Linked DNA regions of Sphaerotilus microaerophilus. The main gene of each other region encodes a partner of the protein of the gene in region 3 in a complex. Links are inferred from orthologs where the notes say so. Each region holds a gene or a part of one and is shown on either strand. Other genes may lie near its edges.

Region 1 (2,971 bases), 330 kb from region 3 along the record:
CGCGACGCCTGCATCGGCCATGGCCTGCGCATCGCCGCCGAGCACGACCCCAGCGACCTCCAGCCCCGGCAGATCGGAAGCCCCCGGCGGTGGCGGGTAGGCACCCTTGCGCTGCAGCACGTCTGGACGGTTCACGCCGCTGGCCATCACGCGGATCAGCACGTCACCCGGCCCCGGCACGGGGTCGGCACGCTCGGCCAGACAGAGCACGTCGGGCGTGCCCGGACGGGAGATCTCGATCGCCTTCATCGTCGCGGCCCTCCGGCCACCTGAGCGTCCGCGGCGCCGCCCTTTCGGGTCGCCGGCATCACCACTCAGGCGCACCTCACTTCACTGTTGCTGCTGCTGTTGCTGCTGGTCGCCGGAATCAGCCGGAGCGGCCGACACGGCATCACCGGCAGGCGCGGGCGCCTGCTCGCCACGCGGCGGACGCTCGGCACGGTCACCACGCTCGCCGCGATCCGGGCGATCACCACGCTCACGGCGCGGCCCCCGGTCGCCACGATCCCCCCGGTCATTCCGATCGCCATACTCACGGCGCGGGCGCTCGAAGCGCGGCTCTTCTTCCATGCCTTCCGGACGCTCCAGCAGCGCCTTCATGGACAGCTTGATGCGGCCCTTCTCGTCGGTCTCCAGCACCTTGACCTTGACGATCTGGCCTTCGGTCAGGAAGTCAGTGACCTTCTCGACGCGCTGGTGGGCGATCTGGCTGATGTGCAGCAGGCCGTCCTTGCCCGGCAGGATGTTGATCAGCGCGCCGAAGTCCAGGATCTTGGTGACCGGGCCTTCGTAGACCTTGCCGATCTCGGCCTCGGCCGTGATGTCGGCGATGCGCTTCTTCGCCACCTCGGCCTTCTCGGCGTCGGTGGAGGCGATCGTGATCGTGCCGTCTTCGTCGATGTTGATCTGGCAGCCGGTCTCTTCGGTCAGCGCACGGATCACCGAGCCACCCTTGCCGATCACGTCACGGATCTTCTCCGGATTGATCTTCATGGTGTACAGGCGCGGCGCGAACTCCGACACCTCGGTGTTGGCACCAGCCACCACCTCGACCATCTTGCCCAGGATGTGCAGACGCGCTTCCTTGGCCTGCGCCAGCGCGACCTGCATGATCTCCTTGGTGATGCCCTGGATCTTGATGTCCATCTGCAGGGCGGTCACGCCGGCGGTCGTGCCGGCCACCTTGAAGTCCATGTCGCCGAGGTGATCTTCATCGCCCAGGATGTCGGTCAGCACCGCGAAGCGGTTGCCTTCCTTGATCAGGCCCATCGCGATGCCGGCCACGTGGGCCTTCATCGGCACGCCGGCGTCCATCATCGCCAGGCAGCCGCCGCAGACCGAAGCCATCGACGAGGAGCCATTGGACTCGGTGATCTCGGACACCACGCGGATGGTGTGGGCGAAGTCTTCCCGGTTGGGCAGCAGCGGCACCAGGGCGCGCTTGGCCAGGCGGCCATGGCCGGTCTCGCGGCGCTTGGTGGTGCCCATGCGACCCACTTCGCCGGTGGCGAACGGGGGCATGTTGTAGTGGAACAGGAAGGTGTCGCGGAAGTCGCCGGCCAGCGCGTCGATGCGCTGCGAGTCCTGGTCGGTGCCGAGCGTGGCCACGACCAGCGCCTGCGTTTCACCGCGGGTGAACAGCGCCGAGCCGTGGGTGCGCGGCAGCACGCCGGTGCGGATCTCGATCGGGCGCACGGTGCGGGTGTCGCGGCCGTCGATGCGGGGCTCACCGGCCAGGATCTGGCCACGCACGGTCTTGGCTTCCAGTTCGAACAGCAGGTTGTCGACTTCGACGCCGTCGAAGGCCACGCCGGCTTCGGCCAGCGAGATCTTCACTTCAGCATAGGCCGCACGGCAGGCATGCGTGCGCGCCTGCTTGTTGCGGATCTGGTAAGCGGCCTCGATCTTGGCCTGGCCGAACTCCGCGACCTTGGCGATCAGCGGCTCGTTGCGGGCCGGTGCCGTCCAGTCCCAGGCCGGCTTGCCGGCATCACGCACCAGGTCGTTGATCGCGGCGATTGCCACCTTGGCCTGCTCGTGGCCGTAGACCACGGCGCCCAGCATCACCTCTTCGGTCAGCTGCTGCGCTTCCGATTCGACCATCAGCACGGCCGCTTCGGTGCCGGCCACCACCAGATCCAGCTGCGAGCTCTTCAGCGCGGTCGGGCCCGGATTGAGCACGTACTCGCCGTTGACATAGCCCACGCGGGCCGCACCCACCGGGCCGTTGAACGGGATGCCCGAAATGGCCAGCGCAGCGGACGAGCCGATCAGCGCGGCGATGTCGGCCGAGGCTTCCGGGTTCAGCGACAGCGTGTGGATGACCACATGCACTTCGTTGTAGAAGCCCTCGGGGAAGAGCGGACGCAGCGGGCGGTCGATCAGGCGGCTGGTCAGCACTTCCAATTCGGACGGCTTGGCTTCGCGCTTGAAGAAGCTGCCCGGGATGCGGCCGGCAGCGTAGGCCTTCTCGATGTAGTCGACCGTCAGGGGAAAGAAGTCCTGGCCGGGCTTGGCGTTCTTGGCGCCGACCACCGTGCACAGCACGACGGTGTCATCGATGTTGACGATGACCGCACCGCTGGCCTGGCGCGAGATCTCGCCGGTCTCGAGGGTGACGGTGTGCTGACCCCATTGGAAGGTCTTGGTGACTTTGTTGAAGAGACTCATGCGGTTCTCCTGGTTGGATGCGCCCGGAGGGTGGGACGCGGCACCCGCAGACAGCTCAGTGTGGCGCAATGCCATTCCAGCGACCCCGCCCGGCGGATCCGTTGGAATGACACAGCAGCGCCCTCGACACCGGCCTGCATGCAAAAGACGGGAGTGAAGGAATCAGAACCCCGGCCACCCGACAGCCGGAACCGATGCGTGAAAGTGCAAAGAGCCTGCCCCGGCAATCCTGGACAGGCTCCTCGACCTCATCGCGGCAATTACTTGCGCAGGCCCAGCTTCTGGATCAGCGCGACGTAGC
Region 2 (2,972 bases), 3.4 Mb from region 3 along the record:
CTGGCCCTCTCGGCCTGGCTGCACCACCTGCGCTCGCTGGACGTGGACGGCTCCTGCGTCGTCGTGGAGATCACCGAGGGCCTGCTGATGGAGGCCGGCCCCGAGGTGACGCGGCAGCTGCTGCGCTTCCGGGATGCGGGGGTGCAGGTGGCACTGGACGATTTCGGCACCGGCTACTCGTCACTGGCGTACCTGAACCGGCTGGACATCGACTACATCAAGATCGACCGCTCCTTCGTGAGCAACCTGAAGCCCGCATCGCCGGACCTGGCGCTGTGCGAGGGCATCGCGATGATGGCGCACAAGCTCGGCCTGAAGGTGGTGGCCGAAGGCGTCGAGACCGAAGAGCAACGCGCCCTGCTGCAGGCGGCGGGCTGCGACTACGGCCAGGGCTACCTCTTCTCACGCCCGGTGCCGGCCACACAGTTCGACGCGCTGCTGGCGCACAGGTCGCACGAGCCGGCCTGACCGGCAGAGCAACCACGCAAGCGTTTCAGCAAAAGACAAAAGGGGCTCTCGGGCCCCTTTTTGCATCGCCAGCCGAACCCGCCAGCGGCCGCACCTCAGCGCGCGGGCGTGTACTGCACCAGCAGCTCGTTCGGCCGGACCATGCCGAGCTCGGCACGGGCCTTTTCCTCGATGATCTCGCGCCCGGTCTGCAGATCGGTCACTTCCGCCTGCAGGCGGTCGTTGCGCACCCGGGCCTGCTCGTTGAGCGCCTGCTGCTCGGCCACCTGCGCGCGCAGCTCCAGCACGCGCGGCACCCCAGAGCGGCCGAACCACAGCTCGGCATGCACGTAGCCGAGCAGGGCAACCAGGACGAGGGTGACGCCGCGCATGGGTCAGCAGCGCCCGATCAGCGCAGGTTGTAGAAGGCCGCGCGGCCCGGGTACACCGCCACGTCGCCCAGGTCTTCCTCGATGCGCAGCAGCTGGTTGTACTTGGCCATGCGGTCGCTGCGGCTCATCGAGCCGGTCTTGATCTGGCCGGCGTTGGTGCCCACAGCGATGTCGGCGATGGTGCTGTCTTCCGTCTCGCCCGAGCGGTGGCTGATCACGGCCGTGTAGTTGGCGCGCTTGGCCATCTCGACGGCGGCGAAGGTCTCGCTGAGCGTACCGATCTGGTTGATCTTGATGAGGATCGAGTTGGCGATGCCCTTCTCGATGCCTTCCTTCAGGATGCGGGTGTTGGTCACGAACAGGTCGTCCCCCACCAGCTGGACCTTCTTGCCCAGGCGCTGCGTCAGGTGCGCCCAGCCAGCCCAGTCGCCCTCGTGCATGCCATCTTCGATGCTGATGATGGGGTACTTGTCCACCCAGGTGGCCAGCATGTCGGTCCAGGCCTCGGCGGTCAGCGACAGGTTGCCTTCGCCGGCCAGCACGTACTTGCCGCCGTGGTAGAACTCGCTGGCCGCGCAGTCCAGGCCCAGGGCGATCTGGTCACCGGCACGGTAGCCGGCCATGTCGATGGCCTGCAGGATCATCTGGATCGCCGCTTCGTGGCTCTCGACGCTGGGGGCAAAGCCGCCTTCGTCACCGACCGCGGTGCTGATGTGCTTGTCGTGCAGGATCTTCTTGAGCGCGTGGAAGGTCTCGGCACCCCAGCGCAGGGCCTCGCGCAGGCTCGGCGCGCCCACGGGGATGATCATCATCTCCTGCAGGTCCAGGCTGTTGTTGGCGTGCGCGCCGCCGTTGATGACGTTCATCATCGGCACGGGCAGCTGCACCGCGCCCATGCCGCCGAAGTAGCGGTACAGCGGCAGGCCGGACTCTTCCGCGGCGGCGCGCGCCACGGCCATCGAGACGGCCAGCATCGCGTTGGCGCCCAGGCGGCCCTTGTTGTCGGTGCCGTCCAGGTCGATCAGGGTCTTGTCCAGGAAGCTCTGCTCGCTGGCGTCCAGGCCCAGCACGGCTTCGCTGATCTCGGTGTTGATGTTCTGCACCGCCTTGAGCACGCCCTTGCCCAGGTAGCGGCTCTTGTCGCCGTCGCGCAGCTCGATGGCCTCGCGGCTGCCGGTGGAGGCGCCGCTGGGCACGGCCGCGCGGCCCATGGTGCCGCTTTCCAGCAGCACGTCGCATTCAACGGTGGGGTTGCCGCGGCTGTCGAGAACTTCGCGGCCGACGATGTCGACGATGGCGCTCATCTTGGGGGACTCCTGTTGTGTCAAAAATTCACTGCGCGCATGGTGCCGCAAAGACGCCGGGGTGCGCGTGACCGCTGCGTCGGCGTGCCGATCAGCCGTGCAAAGTTGCAGCCGGCTTGATCAGCATGAAAAGTGATTCTCCAGCAGCGGTTGCTGCTTGACGACACGGTCCAGCGCGACCAGCTGCTCCAGCAGCGCGCGCATGTGCTTGAGCGGCACCGCGTTCGGCCCATCGGACCAGGCCTCGGCCGGCTCCGGGTGCGTTTCCATGAACAGCCCCGCCACGCCGGCGGCGACACCCGCGCGGGCCAGCACCGGCACCATCTCGCGCGCACCGCCGCTCACGTTGCCCAGCCCGCCGGGCTTCTGCACCGAGTGGGTGACGTCGAACACCACCGGCGCGCCGGATTGGCGCATCTCGGCCAGGCTGGTCATGTCGGCCACGAGGTTGTTGTAGCCAAAGCTCACGCCGCGCTCGCAGGCCAGGAAGCGGTCTTCCGACAGGCCGGCCTCTCGCGCGGCGGCGCGGGCCTTGTCGATGACGTTCTTCATGTCCCAGGGCGCGAGGAACTGGCCCTTCTTGATGTTCACCGGACGGCCGGACATCGCCACCGCGCGGATGAAATCGGTCTGGCGGCACAGGAAGGCCGGCGTCTGCAGCACGTCCACCACGCTGGCGACCTCGGCCACCTGGGCCTCGTCGTGCACGTCGGTGATCACCGGCAGGCCGGTCTGGCGGCGCACCTCGTCGAGGATCTTCAGGCCCGCGTCGATGCCCACGCCGCGCTGGCTGCTGCCCGACGAGCGGTTGGCCTTGTCGAAGGAGCCC
Region 3 (6,467 bases):
AGCTTTGACTGCTGTGTCTGGGCAGCCAGACCGGCCGCGGCAGCCGCTGCCGCTGCGGCAGCCAGGGCGGCCCTGCGCTCACCGTCGAGGGCATCGCTCAGCCGGCCGGCCTCGGCCTGGACCGCCTCCAGTTGCCCGCTCAGATCGGCTTGGCGCTGCTGCGCCTGCTGCTGCTCGGCGTCGAGCTGCGCGCGCGTGGCATCCCACTGCGCCTGCCGAGCCTCTGCCTGGGCCTGCTGGTCGACCAACCGCTGCCGGGCGGCATCCAGCTCGCCGGCGGTCGCGGATTGCAACTCGGCCAGCGCCTCCTTCTCGCCCTGGGCGGCGTCCAGCCGGGCCTGCAGTGCGCTGAGCTGCGCGACGCTGGCGTCCTTGAACTCGGAGTGCTCCGCCCGCAGGCCCTCAAACGCCTGCCCGACCTTGCCGGCCTGCGCCTGGGTTTCGGCGAGCGTCTCAGCCAGGCGTTGGCTGCTGCTGCGGTGGCTCTCCACCTCCTGGCCCAGCAAGCCGATGCGCTCCATCGCCTCACGCTGGTCCTGCGCCAGCCGGTCGCTGCGCTCCTGCAGGTCTGCGGCCCGGGCCTGGCTGGCGTCGAGGTCGGCCTGGCCCGCGGCCAGCGCCTGCGCATGGCTGTCGCGCAGGGCCGCCATCTCGCCCACGTGGGCGCGCCGGGCCTGTTCGGCTTCGTCACGCTGGGCCTGCCTCTGGGCGTCCTGCGCTCGTCGCGAACACAGGAGGCGGAGCGCAAACCCGAATGCCGCGCCAGCCAGGCAGGCAAGCACGAGATGGAGCCACAACTGGCTGAGCAGGTACATGGTGATCTCCGCGCGATGGCGTCGAAGGGGGGTGGGAGCGTGGATCCGCCGCGCGCCTCAGCGCGTCGACGGTGCCAGATGGAACTCGATGCGGCGATTGCGTTCGTGGGCGGCCGGCGTGTCAGTGGCATCGAGCAGGCGGCTCTCGCCCAGGCCCTCGGCCTTCAATCGCGCAGCAGGCACACCGTCCTTGACCAGCGCCGCCACCACCGCATCGGCACGCCGGCGCGACAGGGCGAGGTTGGCGCCGGCATCGCCCTGGGCGTCGGTATGCCCTTGCACCACGATGCCTGCCTGCGGGCAGCGCAGGGCCTGTTCGCTCAGGCGTTTGAGCAGCGGGGCGCTGCCCGGCGCCAACTCGGCCGAGGCGAGCTTGAATCGCATCTGCTGGGCCTGCAGCAGCCGCGCCATCGCCCGCTGGCAGTCCGCCGCGGCAGCAGTGGCAGCGGAAGCAGCAGTGACAGCGGACGCAGCAGACGCTGCGTTGCCGGCCTTGGTGGCCTCGGCCCCAGCCTCCCCGGGCCGCGAGGGTACAGGGGGCGCGTCGCCCGCTGCGGGCAGCTCCGGCAGCCCGGGCAGGCTGGACGTCTGCCGATCCTCCAGCCGGGCAAAGACACCGGGCGAACCCATCATCGGCATCAGCAAGGTCCCGGCTGCCGTGAAGGCCGCGGCGCGCTGCGCCAGCGAGGGGGCATCGCCCACGATGCGCCCCACCTCGTCGTCGATCTCCAGGCGCGCCCAGGGGAAGCCTGCTGCCTGCAGGATCTGCCCGGCATCGGCCTGTGCATGCTTGCGCACGGTCTGCGCCGCCGCATCACCCCGCCCGAGTGCCGACCAGGCCAAGGCTGCCAGCGCCAGCGCGCCCAGAGCAGCCCACAGTGCACAAGGCACACGACGCCACATGACACATCTCCTCGCATGTGCTCGGCCCCAGGGTCGGATGCCGCGGGATCCACTGATCAGCACAGAGTTACCGTTTGTAATATAGGAGTTGAAGAGAAATAGTTCACGCATTCAGGGGCTTGACAAGCCCATTGACCGGCGGATTCGACAATCAAGCAACACGATCCGCGCGCAGAAACACCGAGCTCCCCCCGCTGAACGCTTGAGCGCATGGACGCAAAAAAGCCGCCGGACAGCAGCCGGGCGGCTTGGGGGCCCTGGAACAACCAGGGCCCGGGTTCAATGGCGAGGGCCTCTCGCCGGTCGATCAGCCCCGCTCGAACGGGAGGGTGAGGCCGGCCAGATCGCGGCGCGTCTCGACCAGCACCAGCGGGCCTTCGTCGATCAGCACCACCGGCTTGATCACCCGCGGCACGCGCACGGGCGCTGGCTCGGAGGCAATTGCCTCCTGCACCGCACGGACCTTGTCGGCATCGCTGTTGACCCATTCCAGGCCGGCGCCGCGCGCCAGTTCGGCCAGGGCATCCAGCGGCAGCACGTAGGGCTGCGCCACGGCGAGCGGCGCGGCCACCGGCGCAACCTCGACCACGATGGGCTCGACCGGAGCGGCGATGGCCTCGGGTTGGGCAGCCACCGCGGCAGGCGCAGCGCCTTCCATGGCCGGCTCGGCCTGTGCCTGTGCGGCAGCGGACTCGCCACCCTCGACGCCCTCGCCCTCCTCACGGCCGCGACCGCGGCCACGGCGGCGGCGGCGGCCGTCGCGCTGTGCATCAGCGCCCTCGGCAGCCGCCTCGTCCACCGCCGTCACCGGTACGGCCCCGGCCTCGCCAGCGGTGCCTTCGACCTGCGTCAGCGGCACGGCGGCCTCGGCGCCCAGTTCGGCGTTCAGCTCCTGGCTCTCGACGCGGCCCTGGCCTTCCTCGCGCTCGCGGCGCGAGCGGCCACCGCGGCGGCGGCGGCGGCCGTCCCGGTCTGCATCGCTCTCGGCGCCCTGCGGCTGGGTGTCCTCGAAGGCCGGTGCAGACACGTCTGCTGCTGCCCCCTCGGCGACGGTGGCCAGCGCACGCCGGTCGGTGCGCGGACCGCGGCCGGCCTCGTCGCCTACCTGGCGCTCGCGGCGCGGCTCGTTGCCGTTGCGGCCCTCAGCGCGTTCGGGACGCTCACCACGTTCAGCCCGGTCGGGGCGTTCACCACGATTCGGGCGCTCTCCTTGGCGTTCTCCTTGGCGCTCACCCTGACGCTCGGCGCGGGCCTCGCCCTTGGCGCCTTCGCCGTTGCGGCGGCGCTCGCCTCGGTCACCCCGGCCCTCGCCGCGGCCGTCCCTGCGTTCACCGCGGCCTTCGCGGCCACCGCGCTCGCCACGGCCTTCACGGCCCTCGCGTTCGGCCGGTTTCGCCGCAGCCGGGGCCTGTACCGCCGGCACCGCTTCGGCCGGAGCCACCTCGGGCGCCACCGTCGGCGCCATGCCGAAGAGCTTGCGCACCCAGCCAAAGAAGCCGTTGCCAGCCGCAGCCGCCGGCGCGGCGGTGGCAACCGGTGCCGACGCGGGAGCCGCAGCTGAATGGGCCACCGGCTGGGCCGGCGCAGCGACCGGCTCGGGCTTGGGCTTGGGCGCCGCAACGGGCGCCGGCTGGTCGGGCAGCACGCCCTTGATGACCGGCTCCTGCCGGGGCTTGGCGTTCTTCTCGCGCCGGGTGATACCAACTTCCTCGTCCGGCTCCTCGATCATCGTGTAGCTGGCGCTGAGGTTCTCCAGACGCGGGTCGTCGTGGCGCAGGCGCTCCAGCTTGTAGTTCGGCGTCTCCAGGTGCTTGTTGGGCACCAGCAGCACCGTGCAGCGCTGCTTGAGCTCGATCTTGGTGATCTCGGTGCGCTTCTCGTTGAGCAGGAAGCTGGTCACCTCCACCGGCACCTGCACGTGCACGGCGGCGGTGTTCTCCTTCAGCGTCTCCTCCTGGATGATGCGCAGGATCTGCAGCGCCGACGACTCGGTGTCGCGGATGTGGCCGGTGCCGTTGCAGCGCGGGCAGGTGATGTGCGAGCCCTCGCTCAGCGCCGGGCGCAGGCGCTGGCGGCTGAGTTCGAGCAGGCCGAACTTGGAAATCGAGCTGAACTGCACGCGGGCACGGTCGAAGCGCAGCGCGTCGCGCAGGCGCTGTTCGACCTCGCGGCGGTTCTTGCTCTCTTCCATGTCGATGAAGTCGACCACGATCAGGCCGCCCAGGTCGCGCAGGCGGCACTGGCGGGCGATCTCGTCGGCGGCTTCGAGGTTGGTGCGGGTGGCGGTTTCCTCGATGTCGCCGCCACGGGTGGCGCGCGCCGAGTTGACGTCCACCGCGACCAGCGCCTCGGTGTGGTCGATCACGATGGCGCCGCCCGAGGGCAGGTTCACCGTGCGGCTGAAGGCCGTCTCGATCTGGTGCTCGATCTGGAAGCGACTGAACAGCGCCGCGTCATCGCGGTAGCGCTTCACGCGATTGGCCGTCTCCGGCATCACGTGGTTCATGAACTGCTTGGCCTGCTCGTAGATGTCGTCCGTGTCGATCAGGATCTCGCCGATGTCGGCGGTGAAGTAGTCCCGGATCGCTCGGATGACCAGCGACGATTCCTGGTAGATCAGGAAGGCACCCCGGCCGGCCCTGGACGCCTCGTCGATGGCGGTCCACAGCTTGAGCATGTAGTTGAGGTCCCACTGCAGCTCGGGCGCCGTGCGGCCGATGCCGGCGGTGCGGGCGATCAGGCTCATGCCCTTGGGGTATTCGAGCTGGTCGAGGTTCTCCTTGAGCTCCTCGCGCTGCTCACCCTCGATGCGCCGGCTCACGCCGCCGCCGCGCGGGTTGTTGGGCATGAGCACCAGGTAGCGCCCGGCCAGACTGACGAAGGTGGTCAGCGCCGCGCCCTTGTTGCCACGCTCTTCCTTCTCGACCTGGACCAGCAGCTCCTGGCCGTTGGAGATGACGTCGGAGATCTTGGCGTCGCGGACGCTGACGCCTTCCTTGAAATACTGGCGCGAGATTTCCTTGAACGGCAGGAAGCCGTGGCGGTCCTCGCCGTAGTCGACGAAACACGCTTCCAGGGAGGGCTCGACGCGCGTGACGACGGCCTTGTAGATATTGCCCTTGCGTTGTTCGCGGCCCTCGATCTCGGTTTCGAAATCGAGCAGTTTCTGGCCGTCGACGATCGCCAGGCGCCTTTCCTCGGGCTGCGTGGCGTTGATGAGCATGCGCTTCATGCGGTCTCCTGTTGCACCGTGGCAGCCTGTGGCCGCACACGACGCTCATGCAAAACGTCACCACCGGGTCAAAACCCGGCGGCAACCTGACGTCGATGCACGAACTCAGCGCAACAGCACCGTGAAGGAATCGCCCTGGACTGCGGTCGGTGCAGGCGTGGCGGCTCGATGCCGCCCACCCTCAGACCGGCAGCGTTGGCGCGTGCGCCGGCTTGCGAGGCGCCGCTGCCGGCCCCAAGGCCATCCCGTGATGCCGGCCGACCGACCGGCAGGGCACTGTGCCGCGCATCCGGCGCGACAGTGGCGCGCGGTGGGCAGCCCGAGGCGCCAGCGGCTCGACACGCCCGCCGGCTCCGCCGGGCTTCACCCGGGGGAGGAGGCAGGCGAGCGCGGGGGCACTCGTGGGGAGGATGGACATGGGCATGCAACGACGCGTCCCTTGCCGGACGCAGGCCACAGCCTCGGCGCCGCCGCCGCCACCCGACCCCCTTGGATCGGCAGCAGCGATGGGCCCCGGCTGCAGCCGGAAACCTTGTGATGAAGTCCTGTCAGCGTGAATTCTTGCGCCTGGCTCACCCATCCGCCGGCTCACCTTGGGAGGCGGCACCATGGGCAGCACCCGACGCTGCATCACCGATGGAATCGCCCTGCGCACCTCAGGCGCGGCCGGCCGACTCCCCACTTCCCGCTGCGGTGCCCGGTAAACTCTGACAAATCAAACACTTACAGCGTGAACGTGGTGCGAAAGATTATAGGGGTATCGGCAGGCAGGACACCGGGCAGAAAAGCCGGTGATTCCCCCGCCCCGCGCAAGCCCCGCCCGGGGGGGAATCCCCGATCCACGGCGCCGATCATCACCCCAGGCCGGCCGGCAGCGCCCACGCCCCTGCGCGTCAAGCCGGCCACGGCGCCCGCTGCATCGCCGGTCGGCGCTGGCGCCGCCGCGGTGCGGCACCTGGTCGTCGACGAGGGCAGCGCCGGGCAGCGGCTGGACAACTTCCTGCTGCGCGAACTGAAGGGCGCGCCCAAGACGCTCGTCTACCGCATCATCCGCAGCGGCGAGGTGCGGGTGAACAAGGGCCGTGCTGGCGCCGACACCCGCGTGGAGGCCGGTGACGAGGTGCGCGTGCCGCCGCTGCGCCTGGCCGAGCGCGACCCCGCCGAGGGCGCTGCGGTGCCGGCGCGCGAGTTCCCGCTGCTCTTCGAGGACGAGCACCTTCTGGCCATCGACAAGCCCGCCGGCGTGGCGGTGCACGGCGGCTCGGGGGTCAGCTTTGGCGTCATCGAGCAGCTGCGCCGGGCCCGGCCCGAGGCGCGCTTCCTGGAACTGGTGCACCGGCTGGACCGCGAGACCTCCGGCATCCTGCTGATTGCCAAGAAGCGCAGCGCACTGACTGCGCTGCAGGACCAGTTCCGCCAGCGCGAGACGGGCAAGACCTATGCGGCGCTGGTGATTGGCGCCTGGCCGGCCGCGCTCAAGGTGATCGACGTGGCGCTGCACAAGTACCTCGACGCCG

What was found. The genes of interacting proteins can lie anywhere in the genome.
Region 1: the proteins of NGK70_RS06390 (region 3) and pnp are in contact, whole or in part, in a cryo-EM structure (PDB 9QH0), measured with the Escherichia coli proteins. The link is inferred for Sphaerotilus microaerophilus from one-to-one orthologs.
Region 2: the proteins of NGK70_RS06390 (region 3) and eno are in contact, whole or in part, in a solved structure (PDB 2FYM), measured with the Escherichia coli proteins. The link is inferred for Sphaerotilus microaerophilus from one-to-one orthologs.

The regions. Positions count from the first base shown.
Region 1 is NZ_AP025730.1:1,774,969-1,777,939, reverse strand. It holds pnp (polyribonucleotide nucleotidyltransferase), read right to left. Parts: upstream 2,671-2,971; coding sequence 331-2,670; downstream 1-330. Other genes in the region: rpsO (30S ribosomal protein S15), read right to left, coding at 2,931-2,971; NGK70_RS07855 (NAD(P)H-quinone oxidoreductase), read right to left, coding at 1-249. UniProt on the Escherichia coli protein: Involved in mRNA degradation. Catalyzes the phosphorolysis of single-stranded polyribonucleotides processively in the 3'- to 5'-direction. Also involved, along with RNase II, in tRNA processing.
Region 2 is NZ_AP025730.1:4,887,426-4,890,397, forward strand. It holds eno (phosphopyruvate hydratase), read right to left. Parts: upstream 2,144-2,972; coding sequence 857-2,143; downstream 1-856. Other genes in the region: NGK70_RS20930 (GGDEF and EAL domain-containing protein), read left to right, coding at 1-468; ftsB (cell division protein FtsB), read right to left, coding at 564-839; kdsA (3-deoxy-8-phosphooctulonate synthase), read right to left, coding at 2,264-2,972. UniProt on the Escherichia coli protein: Catalyzes the reversible conversion of 2-phosphoglycerate (2-PG) into phosphoenolpyruvate (PEP). It is essential for the degradation of carbohydrates via glycolysis.
Region 3 is NZ_AP025730.1:1,440,974-1,447,440, reverse strand. Bases 1,826-5,264 are described here. They hold NGK70_RS06390 (Rne/Rng family ribonuclease), read right to left. Parts: upstream 4,951-5,264; coding sequence 2,026-4,950; downstream 1,826-2,025. Also shown: NGK70_RS06400 (hypothetical protein), read right to left, coding at 1-815; NGK70_RS06395 (OmpA family protein), read right to left, coding at 873-1,718; NGK70_RS06385 (RluA family pseudouridine synthase), read left to right, coding at 5,837-6,467. UniProt on the Escherichia coli protein: Endoribonuclease that plays a central role in RNA processing and decay. Required for the maturation of 5S and 16S rRNAs and the majority of tRNAs. Also involved in the degradation of most mRNAs.